Rudanella lutea DSM 19387: one gene and its partner. The protein of the gene in region 1 interacts with the protein of each later gene in a pairwise test. Links are inferred from orthologs where the notes say so. Each region holds a gene or a part of one and is shown in the gene's direction. Other genes may lie near its edges. The genes, in order: rfaD and menB.

Evidence for each region.
Region 2: the proteins of rfaD (region 1) and menB interact in binary tests that used the Escherichia coli proteins (3 or more experiments, as listed by UniProt). The link is inferred for Rudanella lutea DSM 19387 from one-to-one orthologs.

Annotation. Positions count from the first base shown.
Region 1 is NZ_KB913013.1:4,603,357-4,619,414, forward strand. The notes cover bases 6,028-8,838. They hold rfaD (ADP-glyceromanno-heptose 6-epimerase), read left to right. Parts: upstream 6,028-6,855; coding sequence 6,856-7,821; downstream 7,822-8,838. Other genes in these bases: lpxB (lipid-A-disaccharide synthase), read right to left, coding at 6,028-6,080; RUDLU_RS0119060 (6-carboxytetrahydropterin synthase QueD), read right to left, coding at 6,153-6,569; RUDLU_RS0119070 (S8 family serine peptidase), read right to left, coding at 7,931-8,838. Outside these bases: bifunctional histidinol-phosphatase/imidazoleglycerol-phosphate dehydratase HisB, read left to right, coding at 1-984; RUDLU_RS0119035 (1-acyl-sn-glycerol-3-phosphate acyltransferase), read left to right, coding at 1,299-1,868; RUDLU_RS0119040 (sugar phosphate isomerase/epimerase family protein), read left to right, coding at 2,101-2,964; RUDLU_RS0119045 (Gfo/Idh/MocA family protein), read left to right, coding at 3,047-4,390; RUDLU_RS0119050 (GNAT family N-acetyltransferase), read right to left, coding at 4,532-4,963; more of lpxB, read right to left, coding at 4,944-6,027; more of RUDLU_RS0119070, read right to left, coding at 8,839-9,481; RUDLU_RS0119075 (aminopeptidase P N-terminal domain-containing protein), read left to right, coding at 9,685-10,980; RUDLU_RS0119080 (TetR/AcrR family transcriptional regulator), read right to left, coding at 11,097-11,705; RUDLU_RS0119085 (WapI family immunity protein), read right to left, coding at 12,050-12,481; panC (pantoate--beta-alanine ligase), read right to left, coding at 12,649-13,491; RUDLU_RS0119095 (glycogen/starch synthase), read left to right, coding at 13,686-14,495; RUDLU_RS0119100 (DUF4270 family protein), read left to right, coding at 14,452-15,882. UniProt on the Escherichia coli protein: Catalyzes the interconversion between ADP-D-glycero-beta-D-manno-heptose and ADP-L-glycero-beta-D-manno-heptose via an epimerization at carbon 6 of the heptose.
Region 2 is NZ_KB913013.1:293,260-309,364, reverse strand. Bases 12,214-15,071 are described here. They hold menB (1,4-dihydroxy-2-naphthoyl-CoA synthase), read left to right. Parts: upstream 12,214-13,159; coding sequence 13,160-13,984; downstream 13,985-15,071. Other genes in these bases: RUDLU_RS0101410 (TIM barrel protein), read right to left, coding at 14,081-14,941; RUDLU_RS0101420 (DUF2452 domain-containing protein), read left to right, coding at 12,627-13,100; RUDLU_RS0101425 (QcrA and Rieske domain-containing protein), read right to left, coding at 12,214-12,519. In the rest of the region: RUDLU_RS0101480 (ATP-binding protein), read right to left, coding at 1-762; RUDLU_RS0101475 (sugar phosphate isomerase/epimerase family protein), read right to left, coding at 1,289-2,341; RUDLU_RS0101470 (four helix bundle protein), read right to left, coding at 2,403-2,843; RUDLU_RS0101465 (Gfo/Idh/MocA family protein), read right to left, coding at 2,877-4,022; RUDLU_RS0101460 (Gfo/Idh/MocA family protein), read right to left, coding at 4,115-5,248; RUDLU_RS0101455 (MFS transporter), read left to right, coding at 5,508-6,764; RUDLU_RS0101450 (serine hydrolase), read left to right, coding at 6,885-8,405; RUDLU_RS0101445 (LEA/WHy family protein), read right to left, coding at 8,442-9,350; RUDLU_RS26765 (class I SAM-dependent methyltransferase), read left to right, coding at 9,484-10,119; RUDLU_RS0101435 (hypothetical protein), read right to left, coding at 10,091-10,828; RUDLU_RS0101430 (AMP-binding protein), read right to left, coding at 10,912-12,009; more of RUDLU_RS0101425, read right to left, coding at 12,082-12,213; RUDLU_RS0101405 (class I SAM-dependent rRNA methyltransferase), read left to right, coding at 15,169-16,105. UniProt on the Escherichia coli protein: Converts o-succinylbenzoyl-CoA (OSB-CoA) to 1,4-dihydroxy-2-naphthoyl-CoA (DHNA-CoA).

The DNA of each region.
Region 1 (16,058 bases):
GATGGCCTCGGAACGGCTTCGTTCCCGGAAGAGACCTTCTGGCCTGCACATAACAAGATGCTCGAGACCTTTGCGGCCGAAAATGTCCATTTCGACAGCATTCATATTGATAAACACTTCCCGCGCGACAACTCGACTACCCGCAAGCCGGGCACGGGGATGCTCACCGACTACCTCACCGGGGAATATGACCTGGCCAATAGTTACGTGATTGGTGATCGGCTGACGGATGTGCAACTGGCCATTAATTTGGGGGCTAAAGCGATCTTGTTTCTGCCCAATGCGGGCGAGGCCTCGCCGGTGCTCAATGCCGATGTGGATGGGATGACCGACGAAATGCGCAATGCCATTGCTTTCAGCTCGGGCGACTGGCACTCCATTTACGAATTTTTGCGGCTACCCGCCCGCACGGCCACCGTTGAGCGAAACACCAAAGAAACCCAAATTCGGATTGAGCTAAACCTCGACGGAACGGGCCGGGCCGATATGCAGACGGGCCTTGGCTTTTTCGACCATATGCTCGACCAACTGGCCAAGCACTCAGGAGCTGACCTAAGCATTCGGGTGCAGGGCGATTTGCACATCGACGAACACCACACGATTGAAGACACGGCGCTGGCGCTGGGCGAAGCGTACCGCAAGGCTCTTGGCGACAAGCGGGGTATCAGCCGGTACGGATTCCTCTTGCCCATGGACGAGGCCCTGGCGCAGGTAGCGATCGACTTTTCGGGACGGCCCTGGATTGTGTGGGATGCGGAGTTTCGGCGGGAGAAAATTGGGGAAATGCCGACCGAAATGTTTTTCCACTTTTTCAAGTCATTCAGCGATACTGCCCAGTGTAACCTCAATATCAAGGTAGAGGGGGATAATGAACACCATAAAATTGAGGCTGTGTTTAAGGCATTTGCCAAAGCGATCAAAATGGCGGTTCGGCGGGATATAAACGAGCTAAACAACCTGCCCAGCACAAAAGGAGTGCTGTAGGGCAGGGGATTGGACGAAAGCGATTGGGCTGGGGTTCGGTAAAAAAGTCGGACAACCCATAGTTAAAGTCCAATGTCTCGGCTTAATTTTGTCGTACCAAAAAACAACCTGTTTCTGACAATGGATTTTTCAACAATCGGTACACTTCTGTTCTATGTAATTCTGTTGGCAGCGTCGTACATTACGGGGCGCTGGCTGGTAAGCAAAGAGCGGAAATATTAATCAGGGTTACAGACATTAAAGACTGATGGAGTTGGCCGCCTGGCCATAGCTCGATCAGTCTTTGGTGTCTGTAGTTCAATGTACTCCCACCTATGCTCGGTGCTATTGCCCGTTGGTTATTTGTTTCGGTGTACGGCTGGCGGGTTGTCGGCCCGGTTCCCCATCATCTGCCCAAAGCAATTTGGGTAGTAGCTCCGCATACAACCAACTGGGACTTTCCTATTGGGTTGGGCGTACGGCCTACCATCCATATCTGGATTGAGTACCTGGCCAAAAGTTCGCTTTTTACCTGGTATGCTGGCTGGCTGTTCCGTGCCCTCGGCGGGCGGCCTGTGTACCGCGATAAGTCGCGCAATATGGTCGATGCCGTAGCCGATGTGCTCAACAAAGCCGACCAACTACATATCTGCATTGCGCCCGAAGGCACCCGCAGCGATGTCGAAAAGCTCAAAACCGGCTTTTACTATATGGCTCTCAAGGCCAATGTGCCCTTGATCCTGACCGGATTCGACTGGACCAACCGCCGGGTTATTCTGAGCGAACCCCTCTACGTAACGGGCAATTACGAGCAGGACATGCTGCCCTTCTACGAATTCTTCAGCAAGGTGCCGGGCAAGAAAAAAACCTGGCTCAAACGCTGGGAAGCTACCGGCGTGATGTAGGCGGCTAATCCGTCCCATTCTCTATTCTCTTTCAGATACAGTTTCTCGCTAAAAGGTATTTGCTGACCCTGTTGGATACGGCTACAGGTCGTCATTGCCCCATTCTTAAACTGCCCATGTGGGTAGTTACGGACGGCAAATGCCGAAACTTAGCGGTACACTTGGGTATAAACAGGTTGCTACGAACTTAAATAGGCGGATTAGTCATCAAACACAGGATTACTTACTGCCCATGACAACACGTAGGACCTTTCTTAAGAGCACAGGTGGTTATCTGGCCGCTGCGGGTATGAGCCCCGTGATCGCATCTGCCCATGCTCCCGAGACAACCGCTGCCCCCGATACAGATCTGTTCAAATTAGGCATGGCGGGCTATACCTTCGTTCACTTCAAGCTCGATCAGGCGCTCGAAATGATGCGCAAAGTGGATGTTCGTTACCTGTGTATCAAAGACTTTCACCTGCCGCTCAACAGTACCGCCGAACAAATTGAAGCCTTTCATGCCAAGCTGAAAGAGTCGAATGTGACGGGATATGCCGTTGGGCCAATTTATATGAAAAGCGAGGCTGAGGTAGACCGGGCCTTCGACTATGCCAAGCGGGTGGGGGTGAAGCTGATAATTGGCGTGCCCAACACTGAGTTTCTGCCGTACGTGGATAAGAAGGTGAAAGAGTATGATATGCGCTTTGCCATCCACAATCACGGCCCCGATATAGCGTTGTATCCCAATGCCGTTTCGATTTGGAACGAGATTAAAAATCTGGATTCACGCATTGGGTTCTGCTTCGATATGGGGCATGACCGACGCAACGGCGACGACCCCGTGGCTGACCTGCAAACGTATACGAAACGTATCTTCGATATTCACCTCAAAAACGTAACGGCTGCCTCGAAAGAAGGCAAAACCTGCGAGCTGGGCCGGGGGGTGATCGATGTGCCCGCTTTCGTACAGGCTTTGCGGAAAGTGGGGTATTCTGGTTCGTGCAGTCTTGAATATGAGAAAGACATGAAAGACCCGCTGGCTGGTATTGCTGAGTCGGTAGGCTATTTCCGGGGCGTTTGCGAAGCGACGCGTTCGGGCAAACGTAAATCCTGATTACCCCACAAGTGAACCCACGTACGGGGTGTTCAGACCGGGCGGGGCAAGCGATTCATTCCCTTAAGTGTATCTGATATTAATGGAAGGTTCAAGAAGAGAGTTTATAAAGAAAGCTGCCCTCAGCACGGCCGGACTGGCGGTTGGGGGGCTGGCCAACGGTATGTCGGCCAAGAGTTACGCCAAAATCATCGGGGCCAACGAGCGTATCAACGTGGCTATTGCCGGGTTGGGCCGCCGGTTAGGGGCCTACTACGAACCAATTGGCCTCAAAAGCAGCAACGTGGAGTTGGTGTACCTCTGCGATGTGATGAAAAAGCAGCGGGAGTCGGGCGCGCAGAAGTTTTCGAAGTTTATCGACTACAAACCGAAACTCGAAAACGACATTCGGAAGGTGATTGCCGATAAAAACGTCGACGCCCTGTTCAACGCAACCCCCGACCACTGGCATGCCCCCGGCACCTGGATGGCTGTACAGGCGGGTAAGCACGTGTACGTAGAGAAACCCTGTAGCCATAGCCCCCGCGAGGGCGAGATTCTGGCCGAATGCCAGCGCAAATACGGTAAGGTGATTCAGATGGGCAATCAGCAGCGGTCGGCGGTTGAGTCAATCGACATCATCGGTCAGATTCACAACGGCGCTATCGGTACGCCTTATAAAGCAGTAGCCTTTTACATTGCCAACCGGGGCGAGGTGCCAGTTCCGAAAGCCGCACCTGTACCCGATGGCCTGGATTGGGATTTGTTTCAGGGACCAGCCCCGCGTACGCCCTACATGCACGATACTTGGGACTATAACTGGCACTGGTACGACTGGCTGTATGGTACCGCCGAAAGTGGCAACAATGCTACTCACGAACTCGACGTTGCCCGCTGGGCGTTGCAGGTCGACTTTCCAGAGCACGTGAGCGTGGAAGCAGCCAAGCGTCATTTCCTGAACGACGGCTGGACGATGTACGACACGATGGACGCTACCTTCCGGTTCCCCGGCGACAAGATCATCAAATGGGATGGCAAGAGCCGCAATGGCTACCTGACTTACGGCAGCGATCGGGGGACGGTAATTTACGGCAGCAATGGTAGCGTATATGTTGACCGGAATGGCTATAAACTGTTTAGCCGCGAGGGTAAGCTCATCAAAGACAGCAAAGCCAAAGGCAATGAGGCTGGCACGGCTCTGGGTGGCGGTGGCGACATGACGACCCGTCACGTTGTCAACTTCTTTGAAGCCATTCGGGGTAAGGAAAAACAGGCGTCGCCTATTGACGAGGGAGCCAAGAGTACGTTACTCAGCCACTTAGCCAACATTAGCTACCGCACAAAAAAATCGTTCGACGTAGACCCCAAAAACGGCCACATCCGCGATCGGGAAGCGATGAAACTGTGGAGCCGGGAGTATCACAAAGGTTGGGAGCCTCCGATGTAAACGAATGCATACAGAAAACGAAAAGGCGGGCCGAGTGCCCGCCTTTTCGTTTTCTGTATGCTGGTCATCTTCGGCTCTTCAGAAAGCCAGAAACCGTACCGTTGACCACCAAAAACTATAAACAACAAAGGATAAACGCCCTCACAGCGGCATGCCGAAGCGGCTGTAGGGAATCGGGCCTTTGTGAAAGACGTCGCCTTCGGCTCGCATCCCGAACCGCTCGTAAAATCCGGCGGCTGTCAGGCGGGCATCGCACCAGATATGGGTTGCCCCTCGGTGCCGGGCCTGTTCGATCACGTGGTTGAGCAATTGGGTGCCAATGCCGCGTCCCTGATGAGCCGGGGCCGTAGCAAATTTGCGAAACCGGGCCATGCGGGGTGTGGTCTCGTCTCCCTCGGTGATGAACAGCGAAATGACCGAAACCAACTCACCGTCGACGAAGCCGCCTAGGTGAAAGCCATCCTCATCGTCGGGGAGCCGCACGTAGTCAAACGGTTTGTCGGGCCACAGTACCGAGTGGCGAAGGGCGAGCGTATCCTCGGCCGCTATGGGTTTAAGCGTTAGGTTGGCCATGCGTTGCGTACGATTTAACCAGTTCGACCATGCGTTTACCAGCCCGCTCAGAGGCACCGGGGCCACCTACTTTTTGCTGCACCTCGGCGTAATCGCGGAGCATGGCGTCCCGGCGTTTGCCGCCCACCAGAATAGCCCGCAGTTCGTCGGCAACGCGGGTGGGGGTACAATCGTAAATCAGTTCGTGAACCACCAGCCTACCCGCAATCAGATTCACCAGCGACAGGTACGGGACCGCCAGAATCCGCTTGCCGATTTCGTACCACCAGCGCGGGGTTTTATACAGAACCACTTCGGGCACGTTGAGCAGGGCGGTTTCGAGCGTTGCCGTGCCTGAGGTAACCAGCGCGGCTTCGGCAACGTGCAGCAGGTCGTAAGCGGCATCTTCTACCCGCTTTACATCGGGATAATTGGCCAGCAGACGATCGTAGAGCGCCCTGGGAAGGTTATCGACGGTGCCCACGGCAAACTGATACCCGGTAAACTGCCGCGAGGCTTCGAGCATTACGGGCAACATATTTTCGACTTCCTGTTTGCGGCTTCCGGGGAGCAAGGCCACTACCGGCCGACCCAGATGGCGTGGCCCAATGGCAAAGTTGGGGTTCGGACGAAAAGCCGTGAGCGCATCCATGAGCGGATTGCCCACGTATTCGACCTCGTAATCGTACTGTTTAAAAAAGTCGACCTCAAACGGGAAGATCACAAACAGCCGGTCGACGAGGGCTTTGATGGTGAGGGCGCGTTTCTGATTCCAGGCCCAGACTTTCGGAGAGATGTAATAGAAAACCGGAATGCCGTGTTTTTTGGCAAACCGGGCCATGCGCAGATTAAAACCGGCATAATCGATCAAGACCAGAACGTCAGGACGGTTGGCCAGCAAATCGGCCTGACACTCGCGCATGATCCGGCGGATAGTGCCGAGGTTTTTGGCTACTTCGATAAAGCCCATGAAGGCCATCTGCCGATAATGACGGACCAGCGTAGCCCCGGCCTCCTGCATCTGTTCTCCGCCGTAAGCCCGGCACTGAGCGTCGGGGTCATGCTGCCGTATCGACCGGATCAGGTTGCCCCCGTGGAGGTCGCCGGAGCGTTCGCCGGCTATGAAGTAGTAACGCATAGTGTCGGTAGTGGCAATGGGCAGTGGCAGTGAGCAGCACAACTACCTACTGCTGCTGCTTACTGCTACTTTTTACTCTCCGTAGTAATCTACTAAGTTTTTGGGTGTCTCGATCAGCCGAATCTGATGCAGCCGGGCCTCCGAAACCTCCGCCAGGGCGCGTTCGAGTATTTTCCAGATTTCCATCACAAAGATCTCGCAGCTCGCCATTTTCCCCTGCATAAAGGGTACATCGAGGTTCAGATTTTTATGATCGACCAGATCGATGATTTCCCGTTTGATCATATCGCCCAGTACTTTCAGGTCGATTACGAAGCCTGTATCGGGGTCGGGCTCACCTTTGACCGTGACAATCAGTTCGAAGTTGTGCCCGTGCCAGTTGTAGTTGGCGCAGGGGCCAAAAACTTCTTTATTCTTTTCGTCGGACCAGTTCGGGTTGAAGAGCCGGTGGGCCGCGTTGAAGTGTTCTGTTCGGCTAATGTATACCATTATTCTGGTTTGTTAAGGGCGGTTTTTCCAGACAACGCCCACTGTAAAAGCGGCAAAGGTACAACTTTACGAAGTCCTAAAAAAATGCAGTTAGCCTGTACGCTTAGATAGGGTTAATCGGCTCTGTAGCATCACATTGCCTTTCTTTGGTATTGAAAAAGTTATATTTTTCCCTTAAATAAGGTATAGGTTTCTGTTTGCATACACCCTACCTTTGGGCCACTTTTTGCCTAATCACGCCTTCTGATTTAATCAATAGCCACTATACGCTTTAGATTTACTGAATATGATTGTTGTAACGGGGGCTGCCGGGTTCATTGGCAGTTGTTTAATCAATAAGTTGAATGAAGAAAACTTCAATTTTATTGTCGCCGTTGATGACTTTTCTCACCCGGAGAAGGCAGCTAACTTAGCGGACAAACGCATTCAGGAGCGTGTCGACCGTGAAGAGCTGTTCGACTGGCTGGAGGCTAACTACCAGGAGATTGAGTTTATCTTTCACATTGGGGCCCGTACCGATACCACGGAGTTTAACTACGAAATCTTCGCCCACCTCAATGTCGAGTACTCCAAGAAGATTTGGCAAAAATGTATTGACTACCAGATTCCGCTCGTCTATGCTTCATCGGCGGCTACCTATGGTCTGGGGGAGTTAGGATACGACGACAACGAATCGGTGATTCCGCAGCTCCGCCCGCTTAACCCCTACGGAGAGTCGAAAAATGAGTTCGATATCTGGGCGCTTGAGCAGGAGCGAAAACCGTTTTTCTGGGCCGGTCTGAAGTTTTTCAACGTGTACGGCCCCAACGAGTACCACAAAGGCCGGATGGCATCGGTTATTTTCCATGCCTACAATCAGATCTGCCAAACGGGTGGTATGAAGCTCTTCCGCTCGCACCACCCCGACTTTAAAGACGGTGAGCAGATGCGCGACTTTGTGTACGTGAAAGATGTAGTAGAGGTGTGTTTGTTTCTGATGCACCACCGGCGTAACTCCGGTATTTATAACCTCGGTAGCGGCAAGGCCCGCACATTCCTCGATTTGGCCAACGCCACCTTTGCGGCCATGGACCGCGACCCAAACATCGACTTTATCGATACCCCCACTGATATTCGCGACAAGTACCAGTATTTCACGCAGGCCAATATGGCCAAGCTACGCTCTATTGGATACGACAAGCCGTTTCATTCGCTCGAAGACGGCATCAGCGATTACGTGCAAAACTACCTGCACGGCAAGCGGTATCTTTGAAAGAGACAAGCAGACGTTAGATAACGCAACGATGGCGGCCCGCTTTTAACCTTTCAGAAGGGTCAAAAGCGGGCCGCCATCGTTCTGCTGTTTATAGCCTGTAAGACGTTTAGTCCCAAATCACTTCGATCACTTCTTTTTTCAGATCGACGGTGGTGCGGGCTTCGCCATTGACCCGCTTGATGAGCAGCTTTCCGTTGCTCACCTTCAGGGCTTCCTGCTGAATAACATGGGTTTCGTCTTTCTTGCGGAAAATAGAAACCGTTTCCTTGTCATTCAAACCTAGGGGCAGGCTGACCGATTTGCCCGACGCATTCACCGACCGGGCCGTTGCCGATAGCGGTTGTTTGCGCAGCATAGCCAGCACGCGCGAGGCTTGTGGTACGCCGTAGCCCACAAAATTGTTGCCGTAAGGGTACAGGTGCGACGATTTTTCGATCAGCTCAATAACCTCGCGGTTGGTAAGCCTAGGGTTGGCCTGCATGATACAGGCCGCAAAGCCCGTGATGACCGGTGCCGATAGCGATGTCCCATACAGCGAAAAACACGATACGTTTGGTTTCAGGTAAGGCAGGCTTTCGGGGCCAATGCTGCTGTACCCAATGCGGTTCCAAAGGCGCGAGTTGGTAGCCCCAACGGCCAGTACGCCCTGTGCATCGGCCGGGGTGCTGATAATGCGCCAGCTGCGGTCGTCGCCCTCGTTACCGGCCGAGACCACAATGAGCATGCCCTTCTTATCGGCGGCCATTTGGGCAGCCCGGCTGATGACACTCGTGTGGCCGTCCATCTGCTTAGGTTCGTAGTTTTCTTTGGGGTCGGTAAACCCACGGGCGTAGCCCAGTGAGGTATTCACCAGCCGTACGCCGAGACTGTCGAGCCATTCGATCGCCTGAACCCAGTTGTCTTCTTCGCCCCGAAACTCGCGGTTGCCCTGATCGGTGCGGGCCAAATAGAACGTAGCGTCGGTAGCCAGGCCGTACTGGATATTCTCGGCGGGGTCGAGGCCGGCAATAGCGGCCATTACTTCGGTGCCGTGAAAATCAGACATGCTTTCCAGATTATGAAACAGGTCGTTTTTCGTCTTTTTGGCGTTTACGTAATCGCGCACGGTGCGCACGCCATTGCGCACAAACAGGTGTTTGAGCGCGGCAGCGGAGTCGGCCCCAAAAAAGCCGGCATCCAAGACGCCCACTTTCACAAACCGGCCCGTAAGGCCAGCCGCGGCAAACTCGTTTGCCTGAATCTGATTCATGACCGGTGCTAGTTGCGGGCGGGTCAGGTCGGCGTCGGGCAGGCCCGTAACCACCAGGTGGCGGTCAATCGGAATCAGTTCTTTCACAAACGAGAGCTGCTTTACCTGGGCTACATGTGCCGGGCTAAGTTGCGCCGATACCGCATTGAACCAGCGCGACCGGCACAGGGGCGTAACGCCAGTTTGCCGGAGCTGGGCAAGGTAATTGGCCGAGAGCGGCCGGTCGGTATCATCAACGGGGAGGCCGCGTAGCTGTCGGCTGTGCAACGTACCGGGCGATAGGGCGGGAGCCGCCGATGGATCTTTATCCTTGAAAATAATCCAGTATTTAGCTGGCTCTGGCTTGGTAGGGGTAGCCCAACAAAGGGCGGGCCAAAGCAACAGCCACAGTACGATGCGTTGCGTCATGGTTTCCAGGTTAAGATATTGGTATAAAGAAGGGGTGTGCGTAAACTACCCCGTCGGTTAGATAACTTCACCGACAATGGTTTTCTTTGCAAACTTAACAAAAGGGCAGACTATGTTAGTTTCTGGGCATTTCACGGGGAGATATATCATCGGATTGCCCGTCAGCCACTAGCAGGCCTGACCCTGTATCCAGCATCGTTTCCATGCGTTACGAACCAATCAACAACACCTTATTTACTACCAATCGGCAGCGGCTGGCAGGGCTGCTCAAACCCAAATCGCTGGCGATTTTCAATGCCAACGACATTATGCCGACCAATGCCGACGGGACGATGGGCTTTCGGCAAAATAATGATCTGTTCTACCTGACCGGTGTCGATCAGGAAGAGACCATTCTGGTGCTGTTTCCCGATCATCCCGACGAGCGCTTTCGGGAGGTTTTGTTTCTGCGCGAAACGAGCGAGCTGATTGCCATTTGGGAGGGCCACAAACTAACCAAGGCTGAGGCCGAGCAAACCAGCGGCATTGCCCAGCGGTCGATTTACTGGACGAGCCAGTTCGAGCTTATTTTCAAACAGATGGTGTTTGAGGCCGAACGTGTGTACCTGAACACCAACGAGCATACCCGTGCCGAAGTAACCGTTCAAACGCGCGATGCCCGGTTTATTGATTGGTTTCGGCAACAGTTTCCCCTGCATACGCTGGAGCGCGTGGCTCCGCTCATGCACCATCTGCGGGCCATCAAACTACCGCAGGAGGTGGAGCTCCTGAACCGGGCTATTCATATCACCGATACCATGTTCCGGCGGTTGCTCCGGTTTGTAAAGCCCGGTGTGTGGGAATACGAAATCGAAGCCGAAATGATGCACGAGTTTCTGCGGCACCGGTCGCGGGGGGCGGCCTATACGCCTATTATTGCTTCGGGGGCCAATGCCTGCGTGCTGCACTATATCGACAACAGCGCACAGTGCCAGGATGGCGACGTGATTCTGCTCGATATTGGGGCCGAATATGCCAACTACAATGCCGACATGACCCGGAGCATTCCGGTGAACGGTCGCTTTACCCCCCGGCAGCGGGCCGTGTACGACGCCGTGTTGCGCGTGATGCGTGAGGCCACTCAGATGTTACGGCCGGGTAACCTTTGGGACGAGTACCACCGCGAAGTAGGCAAGATTATGGAGTCGGAACTGATTGGGTTGGGACTTCTTGATAAAAATGAGGTGGCTAAACAAGACCCTGAGGCACCGCTGTACAAAAAATATTTTATGCACGGTACGTCGCACTTCCTTGGGCTCGATGTGCACGATGTGGGGAATAAATACCGCCGGTTTGAGCCGGGTATGGTATTTACCTGCGAGCCGGGCATTTACATCCGGGAAGAGGGGTTAGGAATTCGTCTGGAGAATAATATTCTCATCACAGAAGACGGAAACCTCGACCTGATGGCGCAGATACCGGTAGAAGCTGACGAGATCGAAACGCTGATGAATGCCTGATACAAAAAGCCTGCCCGACAAACCGGGCAGGCTTTTATACATGTATCATTGGATCAGTAACTAATTCGGAGCTGATTGCAAGCCAACGTTGGTCTCGAAGGTGCAATCGTTTGTTTTTACTTTGCTTCCTTGGCCAGTTCCATGGCCGTGTTAAGGCTTGAATACACCCGGCGGATAGCCTTCTCGATCCGATCCCAGCCGTCTTGCGAGGTCAAATCGATGTCCATAATCTTGTCGCGTTGGTTGCTGATAAGGGTAAGGTAGGTGATGCCTGATAGTAAAAGGGCCGTGATCGCGTTTGGATCATACTCAGGGAAGGGGGCCAACTTTTTAATGAGTTTCTCGTACGAGTTGTCACGGAAGGTTGCTATACGCTTGGCGAGCTCGGTTTCACCGTTCGACATTTCCCAGCGGACCAGGTCCTGCGATGACTTACGGCTCCGGAACTCACGCATCAGGTTGATCGCATACTCCGACCATACTTTGCTGCGCTCGGCTGCCGGAACATTCTCCGGTACCGATTCCAGATACTTTTCGTTGAACATCGACAGGAAAAAGCCCCGCTGTACGTAGGCTTCGACCAGTCCGTTCCAGCCGCCAAAATACCGGTATATCAGTACTTTGTTAACCTGAGCCTTTTCGGCTACGGCGTTAATCCCGGCTTTTTCAGTGCCGCGTTCGGCGATGACCTCGCCAGTGGCCCGCAAGATGCGTTCCATAGTCATCGCACGGTTCCTTCTTTTAACTACTTTCATAAGATTACCTGACTGTTTTGGTGGTTATTAAGAATGCAAATGGGCAGTATCCAGATTATGCTTTAAGTAACATGTTTACCTAAATACTGGTAGTAACCAATTGTATCACGACCATCGACACAAAAATGGAAATTAAAAGTAATGTTACCAAGTGGTAACGTTTTTTTTTAGTAAAACAAATGACTTATTAAGACTAGTTTTTGGACGGAGCACTGCTCTTGGTCTACTTTTCGAATAAGTGGTTACTAAAATGTAAAACAGACGCAACTTTATAGATTTAGTTACGTCCGTCAATTTAGATAAAAAGGTAAGATTTACCTTTCCGGATATACTGCCAGTTGATTGCTCAAATCGCTGATGAGGTCATTAAACTGAGTTTCGTTCAAAACCATATCCATCTCAAGCGGGAAGTCAGGGTACGGATGCCAGTTGGGGGTTAGGCTACGGTTAAGCTGAATTTGAAATTTGTATTTATTGCCTGTTAGGGCATAAATGTCGACACTTAGATCCTGATCAGACAAGGTACAGGTCACATGAGCGGTGCGTTTTAACCGTAATTGTTCCAAACTCACTAACAGCCGCGACAGATCGTATGTCTGCAACGGTGCCGACTGACGGTCGCCCTGCTTTTTCCAGAACGTGGCAATTTCACAGCGGAGATTATTCCGGTCTCGCCAGTTCGTGTTGTTTTGGCCGTAGCCCAGAATAGACAGTTCGAATGAATACAATGGTGAAACAAGCTTCATAACCTATAGATATTGAGTATAAATAGATAACCTATTTACTCTGTTTGTAGTTTTGAAGCGCACGCATTAAAAAAACAGGGCAGCTCACGGGTATGAGCGTTCACAGGGATACCAGATGCCCAGTACCCCCTACACTATGGCTGTGCGCAGGCTGCCCCGGAATACTCTTAGAAAACCAGATTATCAATCAGGCGCACTTTGCCCAGATGAGCCGCCAGGCAAATAGCCGTTTGGCCGGGTGCCTGCATCTCCGATACAGGTTGTAGCGTATCAGCATTGGCAACCTCTACATACTCAAGCCGGAAATGTGGCTGTTGTGAAAACAAGCCCGTGACGGCTGCTTTGGCCTGATTGGGGCTCTGACCTTCGAGCATCAGATCATGCGCAAGGGTCAGAGCCTGATGAATAATGGGGGCTTGTAGCCGTTCGTTGGGCGTGAGGTTTCGATTGCGCGACGACATAGCGAGCCCGTCGGCTTCCCGGACGGTGTCGCAGCGAATAAGTTCAACCGGGAAGCTCAGATCGCGAATAAGCCGCCGTACAACGGCAATCTGTTGCAGGTCTTTCTGCCCAAAATAGGCCCGGTCGGGCTGAACCAGATTAAATAGTTTGGCTACTACAATGCCCACGCCGTTGAAGTGGCCGGGCCGGAAAGCCCCCTCCATCACCGTTTCGAGCTCGCCAAAATTCAGGCGGAGTTGCGGAGCTTCGGGGTACATTTCGTCGGCCGAGGGAAAAAATAATATATCCGTTCCAACGCTTTGGAGCATTTCGGCGTCTTGTTCCAGTGTGCGCGGGTAGCGCGCCAGATCGTCGGGGTTATTAAACTGAACCGGATTCACAAACACGCTGGCGACGACCAGATCGCATTCCTGCCGGGCGCGCCGGACCAAATCGAGGTGGCCTTCGTGCAAGGCACCCATGGTGGGTACGAAGCCCAGGGTCAGACCGGGAGTATGTACGAGACGAATTTGCTGCCGAAGCGCGTGTACAGTGTCAATACGTTGCATAGAGGCAATCGGGAAAGGAGCAGGGCTCCGTGATGACGACAAAGTACGGGCTAAGTTGAATAGGGCGAAAGACGAAGTCGTTTAAACGCGTTAAAATGGTAATTATTTAGGAGTTTATGATTGAAATACGCAAAAAAATTGTATAATTTTGCAGATTTTCTATTTGCAAACTGTCATTTAGCGCCCGTCTTTTTATGAGCAAACTTCGCATTCTGTACGTTGCCAGTGAGATAAACCCCTTCTTAAAAACCACCGAAGTAGCTGATTTTGTTCGTAAGTTGCCACAGGTCATGCAAGAGCGCGGCATGGAGATTCGGATTCTGGTACCGCGTTTTGGTCTGATCAACGAGCGCAAGAACCGGCTGCATGAGGTGGTGCGGTTGTCGGGAATCAATATCTCGGTCGGTGACGAAGAAAAGCCCCTGATTATCAAGGTGGCGTCGATTCCGAATGCCAAGTTGCAGGTTTATTTTATCGATAACGAAGACTATTTCCAGCGGAAGTACGTTTTCCACGATAAGGAAAACCGGTTCTACGATGACAACGACGAGCGCGCTATTTTCTTCTGTAAGGGAGCGCTGGAAACGGTGAAAAAACTTGGCTGGTCGCCGGATATTGTGCATTGCAACGACTGGATGACCGCCCTGATTCCGCTTTACCTCAAAACGACGTACAAAAACGACCCGATGTTTAAGGACTCGAAGTCGGTTTTTACAATCTACAACAATGCATTTGACCATCAGTTCAGCAGCGGGGAACTGATTGAAAAAGCAAAAATGCTCGACATTGACGACGAAATGCTGTCGGCGCTGAACACGGGCGATTACGAAGGATTTATCCGGGTTGGTGTGGCTTATGCCGACGCCGTGGTGAAAGCCGAAGAAGAAGTAAGTGAAAGTTTGAACGCCATTCTTAATGACATCCCCGACTACAAATTCGGTTCTAACGAAGACGAAGATTTTGCCGACCGGTACTTCAACCTCTACACGCAACTGGCTGGGTAAAGCCACGCTGCTGGCTGGGGCCACCCTGAGCCTGCTGGCTTGCCAGGAACCCAGTGAAATTGGATTGGCGCCCACTACTCCGGTGGGCGTTTTTTTCAGCGATACCTTCTCGGTGGAACGCTCCACGGTTCTGCTCGATTCGGTGCAGAGCAACGGGCTGAGCGGGTTGCTTACCGGCCGCTATACCGACCCGATTTTCGGTAAAGGGCAGGCGGCTTCGTTTGCCCGGCTGGAGCTGAGTACGGCCTTTACGGTAGTCGACAAAGACAAAAAGGTAGTGCCGACCGCGCAAATCGTGTACGACTCTACCCGGCTGGTGATGTCGTTGCAGCGCGAAAGCGGCTTCTCCTATTTCTACGGCGATACGTTGGTGCCGCAGCAACTGAGTGTGCATCGGCTCACCGAAGATATTGGCACGGCCAATTACGATATTCGGAACCGAATTGGCTATGAGACGCAGCCGCTTGCCCGGTTTACGGTACGGCCCCGGCCGCGTACCACAACCGGCGATACGGCCCTAATTGCCCGCCTGCCCGACGCCATTGGGCAAGATCTGATCAAGTTAGCCAATACCGCCGAGGGGAGCGATGCAACCAAGTTTCTGGCTCTGAACAAGAAGGGCCTTGCTGTAGTAACTTCCACCGACCGGGCTTCACTGCTTCAGTTATCCCGTTTCTCATACATTGCGGTGTACTACCACGTACAGGGCGACACAACGGCGAGTTCGTACGGGTTTTTCCTGTCGGGCAACCGGTTTACCAACCTGACCGTCGACCGGGCGGGTACGCCGTTGGCGAGTCTCCGGGCAGGGCAGGCTCTGCCGTCGTCGGCCACCAACGGCCGGACGTTCGTACAGCCTATGACGGGTGTTACCACTCGCCTGACCTTCCCGAGCCTGTTGTCGATTGAAGAAAACCGGCGCGTAGGTATCAACCGGGCCGATCTGGTGATTACACCGACCCAACCCGATGGTACGTTTCCGGGGGGCGGTTTGCCACCGTACATTGCTCTGGCCGAGGCCAACGGGTTCCAGATTGCCCGCTCGTCGCCTAACCGGGTGGTGCAATTGGTGCCGGTTTTCCCTGGTGTGGCTGTCAACACAACCGAATCTTCGTTTTACAGCCCGCAGGTGGTAGCATACAACAGCCGTACGCGTGATTACACAATCAACATGACGGGCTACATACAGGCTATTCTGGCGGGTAAGCGACCCAACAACGGGCTGTATCTGCTGACACCCATCAGCAGCGACATCGGGCCGGTGACTACGCAGGGGCTCTTACAACCGTCACGTCAGCAGATCTACCTGAACGACCGCGTTCAGCGCATGTTGCTGGATGGGAAGGCAAGCGCGAAGCTGGTGTTGTTCTTTACGTCGTCAAACTAAGTACGAGTGCATAGTTTGCCCCGACTGGCCTCCGAAACAGACCAGCCGGGGCTTTTTATTTTCTTAAACATGATCGGGTTATCATGATCGGGTCGGTTTAGACCGCCGAAACTCGTTATTTTACACCCCGAACGGCCGTTAAAGACGACCGATTAGCCCAACTTAAGTAGTGCATT
Region 2 (16,105 bases), 4.3 Mb from region 1 along the record:
ATCTTCTATTACCAGCGTGTTGGATAAATCAGACAGCCAGTCGGTTTCGGCTACGTTCAGCTCCAACAGATGTGTGGGTATCGGGTACTGCTGAGATAACCCGAATGTATTTACTAAACGGCCACAGGTAGCGTCTTCGTCAAACTCGTAGAAGAGCAAAAAAGGGAGGTCGAGAGCAAAATCGGCGTCGGCCGTGGCCAGGTTTTCATAAATGGCCTCTTTCGTTTTGGCTTGCCCGGTCAAGGCAGCTACATCGCGTAGCACCTGCGTACGGCGGGCGCTGAGCATCTTATCGGTGGTTTCGGTGATGGGGTGAAAAATACCACCAACCTGCCCCGACTCGTCGCGGATGGGCGCAAACGAAAAGGTCATAAAAGCCTCTTCCAGATAACCGTAGCGATCCAGAAACATCCGCTGATCTTTGATGTACGTTCCCTCGCCCTCTTGCCCACGCGTAAAGGCGTCGCCCACAACGGGCAAGGCGGTTTCCCAGCAGATTCGAAAGTTTTGCCCCATAGATTCGGGGTGTTTAGCTCCGCAGATCGGCCGGTAACTATCGTTATAAATCTGGATTGTTTCAGGCCCCCAGGCAATCAGAATGGGAAAGGTAGAGGATAAACATAGGCTAACGGATGTGCGTAAACTTTGTGGCCAGGTGTCGACGGGTCCAAGAGCGGTTTTTGACCAATCCATCGACCGAATCAAGGCACCCATTTCACCACCGCCCGCCAAAAAATGATTCGACGTTTCGGCTCCTGTCATGATGGAATTAGGCAATATGAAGCTCAATATGGGGTTACGTGCGCCAGTAGCGTTAAGATATGTCAGGCTGCAAGTTTTCATGCCTTGCTACCTCGCCTTGCTGACACGTTTGATTTAGAACAAAATACGGCACAGGCCCGAAAAAGTTTTTCTATGCCCCGCTAACCTTACTTACTGGTCTCCTTACTCTCTATCTAACCTGATTTTTGGCAGTCCTACCCTCAGTACGTAACACAAAACATGAGGCATCCCGAATTTTCAACATCTTGATGGTTCAGGCCCACGTTCCCCCAGGATGCCCCGTTAGAGGCCTAATATCTGTAGCTAACGGGGAAAATGATCCAAATAGCCGAGCCCCAAAGGGGCGTAACTCGAATTAAGTTACGCCCCTTCGGGGCTCGGGTTCTCTTGGGAGACGTCTTTTCTACCAACATCGGGCCCCTTACGGGGCGTTGGGTTGGGTCGAGGCCTAGACTACCCTAAAATTCGGGATGACTCATGCATGTTTATTTGGGAGGAGCACCAATTACAGCCCCAGAACCTTCTTGTTAAAAGCCTCATCGGCACCCGTACCGGCGAAGTCGTCGAAAGCACGTTCCGTAACCCGGATAATGTGGCTTTCGATGAAGGGCGCGCCTTCGGCGGCTCCCTGCTCAGGGTGCTTCAGGGCACACTCCCACTCCAACACCGCCCAGCCGTCGTAGTCGTACTGCGCCAGTTTGGAGAAAATACCGCCGAAATCAACCTGACCGTCGCCGAGCGAACGGAACCGACCGGCCCGCTCAACCCAGCCCTGGAAGCCACCGTACACACCTTGCTTGCCCGTTGGGTTAAACTCGGCATCTTTCACGTGGTATGCGTAGATACGCTCGTGGTAGAAATCGATAAACTGCAGATAGTCGAGGCACTGCAACACAAAGTGGCTCGGGTCGTAGTTGATACCGGCCCGGGGGTGGTTGTTCAGCTTTTCGAGGAACATTTCAAACGTGACACCATCGTGCACGTCTTCGCCGGGGTGCAGTTCGTACCCGACGTTCACACCTGCTTCGTCGAACGCATCCAGGATTGGTTTCCAACGATTGGCGAGTTCGGTGAAGCCCGTTTCAACCAGGCCTGCCGGGCGCTGCGGCCACGGGTACATAAACGGCCACAACAGGGCCCCCGTAAACGAAACGTGTGAGGTGAGCCCCAGATTTTGGCTCGCCTTGGCCGCCATCATCAGCTGATTCACGGCCCACGCCTGTTGATCTTTCGGCTTACCCGCCAGTTCGGCCGGCCCGAATCCATCGAACATGGCTGCGTACGATGGGTGAACGGCTACCAACTGCCCTTGCAGGTGGGTCGATAGTTCGGTGATTTCGACGCCAATATCGGCGAGTTTGCCTTTCAGCTCGTCGCAATACGTTTTGCTTTCCGAAGCCTGCTTCAGGTCAATTACCCGTGGGTCCCAGGTCGGAAGCTGAATGCCCTTGTAGCCGAGGTCGGCCATATAACGGGCGATGGTATCGAGAGAGTTAAAAGGGGCTGTATCTCCGAGAAATTGTGCCAGAAAAACACCTGGCCCTTTCATTGTTTTCATGATGTAAAGAGTGAAAGAGTGAAAGAGTGAAAGAGTGCCGGTTGAGCGCTCTTCCGCACGTTCACTCTCTCTGTTTTGTTGCTGTTTTACGTGATTTGGACAAGATTTTGAGGATTTGATAGCCCTCGTCGAGAAGGCCTGCTAATCGAGACGATGCTACCAAATTGGCATCCACCAGTGTTTCGAGCCAAAAGAGTGATTCATCGAGTTCTTCAATAACGACACTCAATTTTGCATAATACTCTTTCTCGCTGCGCCCACGCCGGACGGCACGAAAATTAGCAGTAGCCGAGGACGATGAACGAATTAGCTGCCGACTGAAGTGTTGTGCTTCATACGCAGTCGGCAATGCCCGGCAAACCGACAGACAACGGAGCATAAATTTCTTCAATCGCCCTTGAATATCGTCCAAAAACTCACTTTTAGAATGGCCTGAATAGTCAACAATATACTCCTCAACAGACCAATCCATATTCGTTTCGTCTTTGTCGTCGGTTGTCATAACTCGCTCATTCACTCTTTCGCTCTTTCACCTTTACACCTCCACCCACGCCTGCTTACGGCTGCTTTCCAGAATCCGCTCGCAGATGAGTAGTTCGCGGTAGCCGTCTTCAAATGTTGGGTACGTGGGGTTCTCAGGTTGCTTACCGGCTTCGATAGCTGCGTACACTTCCTTGAACATCTGCTTCGACGTATCCGGAAAACCCTCATTGTGCCCGCCGGGGAAGCTGATCACCGAGCGCGTTTCGGCATGTACGAGCGACGGGTCGTCGGTCATGGTTTGGTTGTAGCCGTCGCGGTTACCAATCCAGAGTTGGTTAGGCGATTCTGAATCAAAGGCAAACGTTTTCTTCGAGCCCGAAATCTCGATTTTCAGCTGGTTCTTCCGGCCAGCCGACACCTGCGACACCGTGACAACACCCCGATTGCCGTTGTCGAAACGAAGCAATACGTTGGCATGGTCTTCGGTATTGATGGGTACATCGGCGTAATCTTCCGGCTGCAGCATCTTACCCGAATAGGTCTCAACGGCCTTCAGCGGCTTCTTACGGGTTTTGTGGATAGTATTGAAGTCGGCCATGACGGCGGTGGTCTTCACGCCGGTCACGTACTCCAGAATATCCATCAAGTGCGAGCCAATGTCGGCAATCGCCCGCGAATCACCCGACTTATCGGGCTCAAGACGCCAGTTGTAGTCGGTTTCGTAAAAGAGCCAGTCCTGCAGGTACGAGCCAATAATGCTGTACACCTCGCCCAGTTCGCCTTTTTCGCGCATCACCTTCATCTGACGCACCAGCGGGTAGTACCGCAGGTTGAAGTGAACAGCATTGACCAGACCGGTTTGCTTCGCCAGAGCGACAAGTTCCTCGGCTTCGGCCAGATCCTTGGCTAAGGGTTTTTCGCAGATCACGTGCTTACCCGCCAGCAGAGCCGCTTTCGACTGACTGTAGTGCAGGAAGTTGGGCGTACAGATATGCACAGCCTGAATGTCGTCCTGCTTGAGCAGCTCATCGAATGTATAGGCGCGGGGAATACCCAGTTGAGCGGCTTTCGATTCGGCCAGCTCCTGCGTCACTTCGCAGAGGGCAACGACTTCAACATTGGGTAACCGACGGAGTGCTTCAATGTGAGCGGGGCCGATAAACCCGGTACCAACAACACCAACTTGGATTTTTTGCATGTATGTATTTAGATTATCAAAAGAGTGAATGAGTGAAAGAGCGAAAGAGTGAAAGGGATTTTCAGACATCGCTCTTTCACTCTTTCACTCTTTCACTCTTTAAACTTCGTCCACTTTTCATTAGAGCTGTTCGATGCCAGTACCGTATCAATAAACGCCAGGCCACGAACGCCATCGTACACCGACGGGAAATCGTACAGCGGATCGGGCTGCTGACCGTTCATGTGTGCCTTTACGGCAAAGGCAAAATTGCGGTAAATATTGGCAAATGCTTCGAAGAATCCTTCGGGGTGGCCCGATGGCATCCGGCCGTGTGCTTTGGCTGCTGCGCTCAGATCACCTACGGCCGGGCGCAACAGTCGGTGGCCTTCCTGCGATTTGTAGTGCAGGGTGTTGGGCTCCATCTGATGCCACTCCAGACCGCCGAGTTCGCCGTACACGTAGATTTTCAGGGCGTTCTCTTCGCCATTTGAAATCTGACTGGCATGCAGTACGCCTTTGGCTCCGCCCTCAAACCGGAGCAGAACGTTGCCGTCGTCATCGAGCAAACGACCCGGGACAAACGTGCTCAGGTCAGCGCATAATTCTTCAATTTTCAGACCCGTTACGTATTCAGCCAAATTCTCGGCATGCGTGCCAATGTCGCCCATACAGCCGGCCGCGCCCGATTTGGTCGGGTCGGTACGCCAAATCGCCTGCTTGTAATTGTTGCCTTCTTCGTACTTCGATAGCCAGCCCTGCGGGTACTCGACCACCACTTTCCGGATTTTCCCCAACTTACCGTTACGGACAATATCGCGGGCCTCTTTAATCATCGGATAGCCCGTGTAGTTGTGCGTCAGGCCGAAGACCAATCCGCTTTTCTCCACAATGCCAACCAGCTCTTTGGCCTCCTCCAGGTTCAGCGTCATGGGCTTGTCGCAAATAACGTGGAACCCATTTTCGAGGGCCATTTTGGCCGGTGGGAAGTGCATATGGTTAGGCGTCACGATGCTGACAAAGTCCATACGCTCGCCTTCGGGCAGTTCTTTTTCGCGGAGAATCATCTCCTCGAAGCTTTCATAAACACGATTATCGGGCAGGTACAGGGCCTTTCCGGTTGCTTTCGATTTTTCGGGTGATTGGCTAAAAACACCACAAACCAACTCAATTTCATTATCAAATGTGGCGGCCCGACGGTGAACAGCTCCTATGAATGCATCGAGGCTACCCCCGATCTGACCCATGCGCAATTTGCGATGCATATACTTGCTACTGTTTAAGTTGATGCTGTGAAACGTAATCACTACGGTAGTAAAGTGGCCGAAGGAACCGCTTTACCCGTTGCACAGTGCGATAATTTTTACGGCCGGAAATTAGCGTAAATCCATTTTTTTCTAAAATTTTGGCCAAAAAGAACGGTGTAGCGGGTAATCCTGCCCTATCCCCTACTTTTTTGGATGATCTTTCTTTAACTCCAGTCTAAACCCCCTAATTGTCTACCAAATGAACCAAGCTGTCAATCAGTCGCGACTATTTTACGCCAGTTGCTTCGCTCTCATTACCACGGCGTTCTCGTTCAGTATCCGGGCGGGTATCCTGGCCCAGTTGGGAACCGAGCTAAGCCTTTCTGCCGAACAATTGGGTTTTATTAACTCGATGTGGTTTTTGGGCTTCCCCATTTCTATGATTATCGGCGGTCTGGTGTACTACACCGTTGGCCCCAAGACGATCATGCAGATTGCGTTTGTGTGTCACCTGCTGGGTATTCTGCTCACCATCTACGCACAGGGCTATACCACGCTGCTGATTTCAACCTTTTTGATTGGTATTGGCAATGGTTGTACCGAAGCGGCCTGTAACCCCATGATTGCCGATATGTACTCGGGCGTTACCATGAACAAGATGCTCAACCGATTCCACATGTGGTTCCCCGGTGGTATCGTGGTAGGTAGCCTGATCTCGCTGTTCATGGGTCCTGAAAACCTGAACCTTCCCTGGCAGGCGCAGATTTGGGTGATCATGATTCCGACCCTCATCTACGCGTTCCTGTTCTTTGGTCAGACATTCCCAACCGCCAAAGTGGCCGGTTCAACCTCGTTGGCCAGCAACTTCCAGGCTATGCTGACACCGCTGTACATTTTCATGTTCTGCTGCATGGCCCTGACGGCAATTAGCGAGTTTGGTCCGCAGCAGTGGGTAGGTCTGATTATGAGCAAGTCGGGAGCAAGCCCGCTGCTGATTCTGGCTCTGGTGACCGGTCTGATGGCCGTTGGCCGTTACTTCGGTGGGCCTATCATCCACCAACTTGACCAAACGGGTGTACTGCTCGGCGGAGCGGTTTTTGCCGCCATCGGTGTTTACCTTTTCAGCAGCGTAACGGGCCCAATGGCTTACGTAGCGGCTGTGTTCTTCGCTATTGGCGTGTGTTATTTCTGGCCAACCATGATCGGTTTCGTAGCCGAGCGGATTCCGGCTTCGGGCGCCCTGGGCATGTCGGTAATGGGTGGTGTTGGTATGTTCTCAACCTCTATTTTCCAGCCTATCATCGGTGGCTGGATTGACACGGAGCGGGCAGCTAAATCGGCCGCTGGCCTGACGGGCGACGCCCTCGAACTGGCGGCTGGTCAGGCGACACTGGCCAAGATGACCACCTTCCCAATCATCCTGATTGTGGCCTTCACGGCGCTGTGGTTCTTCATGCGCAACCGCAAGGTTACCCACGTCGATGAGTCGACGGTAGCCCAGCAGCCGCAGTTGTAATACCAACACGGTTTTACACCGAACAAAAGCCCCGCAGCAACTTGCGGGGCTTTTTTGTTTCTTTGTGTCCAACGTCTCATTTTATCCGGAAACGCCCCTACACGCTACGACAATTTCACCATGAAACCCCTGCTTCTCCTTTCCTCCCTCCTCCTTTCGTCCTGTCTCCTCCACGCCCAACCACCCGCGTTTATCGCCGACAGCCTCGACCGCTACATTGAGCGTGGCATGGCCGACTGGCAGATTCCGGGACTCGCCATTGCAGTTGTGAAAGACGGCAAAGTAGTTGTGTCGAAAGGGTTTGGCGTGCGTGAAGCCGGTAAAAGTGAGCCCGTCGATGAAAACACCTTGTTTCTGATTGCGTCGAACACCAAACTGTTTACGGGTACGGCGCTTGCCAAGCTGGAAGATGACAAGAAACTGTCACTCAACGACAAGGTGACCAAGTTCTTCCCCGATTACCAGCTCTTCGACCCCACCTCAACGGCTCTGGTTAGCGTGCGCGATTTGCTCTGCCACCGGCTGGGGACCAAGACCTTTCAGGGCGATTTTACCTTCTGGAACACCGACCTTCCCCGTGCCGAAGTAATCCGGCGGATGCGACTTCTGAAACCAACCGGGCAGTTTCGACAGGATTACGGCTACTGCAACTCGGCTTTCGTTACGGCAGGCGAAATCATTCCGAAGGTGACCGGCCAATCGTGGGAAGCTTACGTTGAAACGAACCTGCTCAAACCGCTGGGCATGACGAATACGTACATGCTCACGGCCGGGGCCGAAAACCGCTCCAACGTAGCCCGCCCCCATACCAGCAGCTTTGGCCCTCTGCGCCGGATTCCGTACGACGTCGTCGACAATTTAGGACCGGCAGGCAGCATGGTCTCGAGCGTGAAAGACCTGAGTAAATGGCTCATGATGCAGCTCGACAGCGGTCGGCTCGATGGGCAGCGGATTCTGCCCTGGAGTGTGGTTCAACGTACTCGCGACGCCAACACAATCGTCGGCAGCCGCAAGTCGACGGTATTGCCCCGCCATTTTCAAACGTATGGCCTGGGTGTGCTATCGGCAGATTATGCCGGGCGGCAGATTTTCTGGCATACCGGCGGGGCCTTCGGCTTTGTGACAAATACCTGCTTTGTACCCGAAGAAAAATTGGCCATTACCATTCTGACCAACAACGACAATCAGAGCTTCTTTGAGGCATTGCGGTATCAGATTCTCGATGCCTATCTGGGCGTTCCGTACACAAACCGCAGCGCCTTTTTTCTAAAGCAAGCCCGCGCGGGCATGGCTGAGGAACAGGCTACGCTCAAAGCTCTGGCCGACCGGGTTGCCAAAGGAAACAAACCATCGCTGCCTCTGATGGCTTTTGCCGGAACCTACCGTAACGAACTGTACGGAACCATTACGCTAAAGCCAGCTGGCACGGGGCTCGATGTCCTGTTTGAACATCACCCACGCATGACGGCCCGGCTTGAGTATATGGACGATAACACCTTTCGGCTAACGTACTCCAATCAGGCATTTGGCGTGTTTCCGGCCCGGTTTAGCGTCGATGGGAATACCGTAAAAAGCGTCGAAATCAAAGCCAGCGACTTTGTGGAGTACGACCCGTACGTGTTTACAAAAGCAGCGCGTTAAAGTCAGCTTAACACGAATTACAGAATAGTGCTGACGCTAATCCTTTTTCAGATCGGCCAGCGTACCCCGCACTACCGTATTCATCTGGCTTTGGTTGAGCATTTTGTTGCCTCCTTTAGCGATTAACTTGCTCTGCATAGTCACCAGAAAAGGCGTATCCTTTTTGTTGAACAGCATTTTGGGCAACAGGCCCAACGTGTTGCCCGGCTTCATGGTTACAGGAAACACAACAGGCGTGGTGGCTCGCTCTCTGATGACTACCGGCTCGGGTTGGTGGCCCTCGGCAATCTCCTTACCGTCGATCGACACCCGGTAGTGCGTATCCGTAAACTGAATTGGGAAGCTATTGCGATTTTCGATGCTCACCTTAGCGGCCACATCGGTACGTTTAAGACCAATTTTGCCAAAGTCGAGGTCTTCTATCTTTATTTTGGGGACATAAACCGTCGGTAACCGTTTTTCAAATGTCTGCGTAAAGGTGCGCTCGCCCAAAATTGGTACGTCAAGGTCAAACGCGGCCCGGACCCCATAGGTCGTACTGTCGATGTTCTTTTGGTCAAGGGCATTTAGTACGGCCATCATTTTTTTGGTTTGCAGCTTCATGGGTAGCGTTATAAACGTGCTATCACCCGACTCAACCTCGATCGTTTTGGCGTACGACTCTTCAATGATGGGCGTTTTGGCCATATACACCGTGTAACGCAGTTTATTCGCTTTGAACCCAACCGGTAAAGGGTTGTCAATGAGCATTTTCACGTTCATCGTAATCACGTCGTCGTCCATGTTTGTGATCTCCATAGTGCTCATTTCCAGACGCGGCTTGAGCGTATCATCGTAAGCCCCCCCTTCGGCCTGCGCTTCGTTTTTGAGTCGGCTGTACCACACGTAAGCTCCAATAGCCCCTACTAAAAGCAGAAGAAGCGCCACAATCCATCCCTTTTTCATCCCGTTTCTGTTTACGTTGTGTGCGGCTTTACGAGAGCCCGGTAAACAAACTATTTGTTCTACCTTTTTAATATTATTACCTGATAACACTTAACAGAAACTGGCCCGTTTCGCTTTATTTTCGATGAACTAAATGACTTTTGACACCATCGCATCCACCTACGACCCGCTGGCACGGCTGGTTTTTGGCCGCTCACTTCAACGGGCACAGATAAGTTTGCTGGACCGGCTACCGAATGGGGGGCGGTGGCTCATTCTGGGGGGCGGCACCGGCTGGTTGCTCAAGCAGGTGCTCGACCGTTGTGCGCCCGACCATGTTGTGTACCTTGAAGCCTCGGGCCAAATGCTCACACTTTCAGAGAAACGGGTGCAACACCACCCGGGCCGTAACCGGGTAGCATTCATGCAGGGCACCGAAGCGTCATTGTCAGAGCAGGAACGGTTCACCGTCATTCTGACTCCCTTTGTGCTTGATTTATTTTCGGAGCCGTGGCTGGCCGAACGCATGATTCCCCGGCTCCTTCAACACCTGACGCTGGGGGGCTTCTGGCTCGTCACCGACTTTGTTCCGACAAACGTGTGGTGGCAACGGGCACTCGTCAGGGCCATGCTTCTTTTTTTTCAATGGACGGCAGGCTTACGCACCAATCGACTACCCGATTGGCTCCCACTGATACAAAAACGGCTGCCCTCTGTCGCGCAGGAGGCAGCCGTGAACGGTATGGTACTTTCGGTGCTGTTTAGCCGATCTTCCGTAGCATCGCCGTAATATCTTCATAAGGCCCAACGTCGTACCATTCTTCAGTACCCAGGTTGAGCCACGCTCCCGCCCGACGGGGGCGCTTTAGTTCGGCTTCTTCGGGGTCGAAATCCACATCATAAATGGTACTCATAATCGACTGAAGCGTTTTCCAGGGCAACGTTTTCGTCTTCGACCGTCCGTTTTGGGTTGTTTGCAGGTTTATGGTTCGTTCGGCAAAGGAGGCTGTAATCTGCACCTCCAGATCCCCCTCCCGACCTGGTTCAACGTAGGTTAGCTCGAAGGGACGTTCGCGGCCGGCCGCTTCGTACGTAGCCTGCATCAGTTCCTGAATCAGGTATTGCCAATCTTCATAATTGGCGGGCATCCCCGTTTTTTGGGTGCCGTCTTCCGCCGTCAGAGACACCTCCCAGAAGTCATCATCCTCGTCAAGCTCTTCTTCATTCAGGGTTTCCAGCTTCGTTTTCTGCACCAGCGACGCCATGGCCTGTTGCCACACAAGCCCAAACCGACCATTCCAGGCAAAATCGTCGTCGCGGGTGTAGCCTTCGGCAATGAGCTCATCGTCGTCGATATCATCGCGATCCGGGTAGGTCACGCTCAGGTCAACGGCGAGATAGTCTTTAAACGCCGGGCGAACCGCCAGGGTGAAGAAATAAGCGTATGGAGCCGGGAGTGACCGGGCCGTCTGGAAGCGTATCTGTACGTTTTTAAACATAGTGCTTGGGGTCATTGGTCATGGATTCCTGGGGTTGCCCAGCCTCTCTGGATGACCAATAAACAATAAGGCGAAGCCCGTGACTACTGCCCAATGGCTAAGTGCAGCGTCTTACTCCGGTCAATTTTACCGGTCGGGGTTTCGCAGAATGTGGCCACAAAGATAATGTCTTTCGGCACAGCGTAGGGGCCAATTTCCCGACGAACCTGCTCAGTCCATTCGCTACGCCTGGCTTCGAGTTCCGGCAAAGCCTCGGCCTTGCCTTCGACCACCAGAACAATCCGCACACCCAACCGCTCATCGGGCACTCCAGCCACAAACAACCGGGGCGACAACCCATTGATAGCCAGAACCCTCTGTACAATCTGCTCAACCCGCTCGGGCTGAACCTTGACGCCCCCGGTATTAATAATCGAATCGGCACGCCCCAGAATTCGAAACCGTTTGCCAGGCTCCGTCCCGTCGGCCCACTCAAATACATCGTTGGTTTGCACCCACGCAAAATTGCTCGCGGCCGCCCGAATTGCCAGACAGTGCCGGGCATCAGTGCGTAACTCGACCCCATCCAACGCGGTAAAAAAGTCGGATTTGTTGGGGCCGTTCAACCGGCGAATGGCAATGTGCGAAACCGTTTCGGTCATTCCGTAGGTAGCATAGACCGGAGCCGCAATGACCTGCAACTGAGCCTCCTGCACCGGCGAGGTAGCTGCCCCCCCCAGCAAAATAGCCTTAGCTTGGTTCAGTATTTCGATTTTCTCGGGCGTCTGGCCCAGTATTGCCTGTACTTGAAGAGGCACAAAGGCAAAGAAATCGAAATTGTTGGTACCCGTCTTAAACAACGTCAACGGATTTCCCGACGGCTCAACCAGCACCAGCCGCAGGCCAAGCGTCAAAGCCCGCACCAGCATCATAGTACCCGCTACGTAGGCCGTGTTGAGACAGCAGAGCGCCCTGTCGCCGGCTTGCAACCCGAACGTTTGCCCCGTAAGCTCGGCGCTTGCCTGCATCTGAGTGCGGGTGAGCGTAATGGGCTTGGGTGTTCCGGTGGAACCCGACGTATGCAGGACAAACGTCGCCTGCCCCGACTGCCAGGCCCGTGCAAACGCTACCGCCTGCTCGGCGTACGTGTGGGTGGGCAAAGGCCATTGGTCAACCGGTAACCGACCGTCGAAACTATACATAAAGGGAAAATACCCCGAACAGAGGCACGTTTGTCAGGCAATAGATATGTGGGTAATCAGCACCCGTGCAACTTATCCAAAAATGCGTAACGTATTACTTTTCTGGTCGTTAGAGACTTTATACACCACCAACGGCTGGGTAGCCGGGCCGAAGATTACCTTACCGTTGAGGTCGAAACGCGAACCGTCGAACGGGCAATAAAAAGCGTTGTTGTTCGCCTGATATACAAGCGTAGAGCCCTCGTGTGTGCATTTAGGCGATACCGCTACGTACTGATTTGGTTGGATATGCGCCACAATCACGCGGTTGTTCACAACCACATAGAAACCCTGTTTGAGCAGGTCAACGTACCGGGCATCATCGAGCCGAATGGTCAGGTCGAGCGCATCGCTCGCCGGACTCAGATCATCCGCTTTGGTTTCGCAGCTACTCAGGCTAACCACACCTAAACTCGCCCCGAGTACCCGAAAAAACGTGTGTCGATCAATTGTTTTTGAAAGAGCTTCCATGTGGCTTTGTATCTTTGACGCTAATCTAACGATAAACCGCGAACCGCAGGTCTGTAGCCCTGCAAATCCAAAACAAAGGCAATTCACGAAGGGTTTATCAATCAATTATGGAAGAAGCCAAAGTGATCATTAACCCCATTGCACCGGAGAAAGTAGCCGAAAGCCCCGGTCTGATGGAGTACGCCCATACGGCGGGTGGTGCAGTGATTCGCCCCGAAGACAAGGGGAAAATAACCGGGCGGGCTGTGACCGCCATGCGCGAGCAAACCGACCTCCAGCTATCCCAGCTCTACAAACAGATGCAACTGCTGGCCGAACAGGCCACAGCGATTCGAAACCGGGTCGAGATTTCGGAGCGGATTTACTCCGCCCAAATGAGTTTTGAGCCTGTTGTAGGACATACCTATTATTTTTACACCCGTAAAAACGGTACAGACCTGCTGTCGATGGTAGCTCCGAACGAATGGGGGCGCAAGTTCCCCTTTGAACGTTGCCTCGCCACCGTCCGGATGATGGCCGACCATACGTGGGATGTACAGTATCACGAAACCAATTTTGAAACGATGAGTGATGAACGATAAGTGATAAACTTGCTGACGCGAGATCACTCATCGTTCATCACTTATCATTCATCACTCATATGCAAAGCAACTACCCCTGGGAGGTTATTAAGGAGTACAAAGAGATTATTTTCTCGTATTACGAAGGGATCGCCAAGATCAGTATTAACCGCCCGCACAAGCGGAATGCCTTTACCCCGCTGACGGTAAAGGAGATGTCGGAAGCCATGGAGATTGCCCGGCAAGATGAGCGCGTTGGCGTGGTTATCCTGACCGGCGAAGGGGGCGAAGCCTTCTGCTCAGGCGGTGATCAGTCGGTGCGGGGGCATGGCGGCTATATCGGCGAAGATCAGGTGCCTCGCTTGAACGTGCTCGACCTGCAAATGCAGATCCGCCGGATTCCGAAGCCAGTAGTCGCTATGGTAGCCGGGTACGCTATTGGCGGTGGTCACGTACTGCACGTGGTGTGCGACATCAGCATAGCGGCCGAAAATGCTCGGTTCGGGCAAACGGGCCCCAAAGTGGGTTCGTTCGACGGCGGCTTTGGGGCGTCGTATCTGGCCCGAGTGGTAGGACAGAAAAAAGCCCGCGAAATCTGGTTCCTTTGCGATCAGTATAACGCACAGGAAGCCCTGGACATGGGGCTGGTCAACAAGGTTGTGCCCCTGGATAAGCTGGAAGAAACCACCATTGAATGGTGCCGGAAGATGCTCGAAAAGAGCCCTATTGCCCTGCGAATGCTCAAAGCGGCATTCAACGCCGAGCTCGACGGGCAGGCAGGTATTCAGCAACTGGCGGGCGATGCCACTCTGTTGTATTACCTGTCTGAAGAAGCCAAAGAAGGCAAAAATGCCTTCCTGGAGAAGCGGAAACCCGACTTTAGCAAATTCCCGAAGTTCCCCTGATGTAATGATGAGTTATACGTGATGAACGATGAGTAAAATTTTAGCGGCAGCCCATTCATCGTTCATCACGTATAACTCATCACTCATCGATGATTATTATACACTCAACTGCTTCATGTAAGCCGCGTCCATTTTCATACTTTCCATAGGCGAGGTTGGGTATTCTTCCTGCTCCACGATAAAGTACTTCATGCCGTTGTCCCGGGCGGTTTTGAGGGTTGTTTTGAAATCAACGTTCCCCTTGCCGAGGTCATTCTGAACGGGTTTGCCGTTTTCTTTCTTGTAATCCTTGATGTGGCACAGCTCATATCGCTTGCCATACTTTTTCAGGTGCTCTACGGGATTCTGCCCCGCCACATCAATCCAGCACAGATCCAGTTCAAACATCACATTTTTCGGATCGGTATTAGCCAGCAGGTACTCCTGCGGAATTTTACCGTCGAGCGCCTTGAATGAATAGTCGTGGTTGTGGTAACCAAACTTGACCCCACTCTGCCGGGCCAGTTCACCCGCTTTGTTGAACCCATCAGCAATACGCTTCCAGTCGTCAAATGACTTCTGAGCCCCAATGTATGGGCACAATGCGTACGTCAGGCCAGCCTCAGCGGCCATGTCGAAGCTTTTTTTCAACTCGTCGGGTTTATTCGCCTGCCCACCGTAGTTGAAGTGCGTGCTGACCATCTTCACGTTAATGTCGTTCAGGAACGACTTAATCTCTTTCGGACTCATCCCCCACAAAAAGCCCTGGTTGCCCTGGTAGCTTTCAAACTGACGATAGCCCATCTGCGCCAGTTGGGTCATAATACCTTTCGGATCTTTGGGTAATACATCCCGAACGCTGTACAATTGTACCCCAAAAACACCTATGTTCTTGGCAGCCAGAGCGGCTGTATGGTTAAGAGCGAGGGCACCGGCAGCCAGTACGCCGGTACGCTTGAGAAAATCGCGACGATTGATCGACATATTAAATTGGTAAATAGGAACAACGTATATGCCCAAAAGGCAGATTACCCCCAAACTTACGGGTTGCCCCGCTAAATCTTCGTAATTTCGCCTGCCGAAATGAGCTACATCTCTGAGACACGCAACGAGCCACAGCGTTTAACCGAGGGTTAAAAAGTAACGGTCTTCGTACCCACCCGCTTCTCTGCAATGCTCCGTTTGGTAGCTTACAACTCAATATCATGCAATTATCCAAAATATACCTCCAGGCCAATCGCGATGAAGCCGTTCGCCGATTTCACCCCTGGGTTTTTTCCGGAGCTGTCAGCCGCTATGAAGGTAATCTGACGGATGGCGACGTAGTTGAAGTTTTTGATAAAAAAGGCAATTATCTGGCAACGGGCCATTACCACGATGGAAGCATTGCCGTCCGGATTTTTTCGTTCGAACGCATCATCCCCGACGTTCACTACTGGACACAGAAACTAACCAGCATCCGGCACTTCCGCGAGGCCATCATTGCCACTCTCCCCGGCAAACAAACGGACTGTTACCGGCTCGTACACGGCGAAGGGGACGGTTGCTCGGGGCTCATTATTGATTACTATAACGGAGTAGCCGTTGTGCAGGCTCACTCCATCGGGATGCACCGGGAACGGCACCTGATTGCCGAAGCGCTCAAAAATGTGTACGGCGACCAATTAATTGCCGTGTACGACAAAAGCGCCGATACTGTACCGGACATCTACGGCCAAACCGTTCAAAATGGCTACCTGCTGGGTACGGCCGAAACGCCACACGAGGTCCACGAAAACGGCCACAGCTTTTGGGTCGATTGGGTGACGGGCCAAAAAACCGGCTTTTTCCTCGATCAGCGCGATAACCGGCAGCTGTTGGCTCGCTACGCACACGGCAAACGCGTGCTCAATGCCTTTTGCTACTCGGGAGGCTTTTCGGTGTATGCGCTGGGGGCGGGTGCAGAGCAGGTGCACTCGGTCGATGTGTCACAGAAAGCCATCGACCTCACCAACCGTAACGTAGCCCTCAACGGGGTGAACGAAGAAAAGCACGAGGCCATTGCTGAGGATGTGATGACCTACCTGAAAGCGCACCCCGAGCAGTATGACCTCGTAGTGCTCGACCCACCGGCCTACGCCAAAAATATTTCGGCGCGGCACC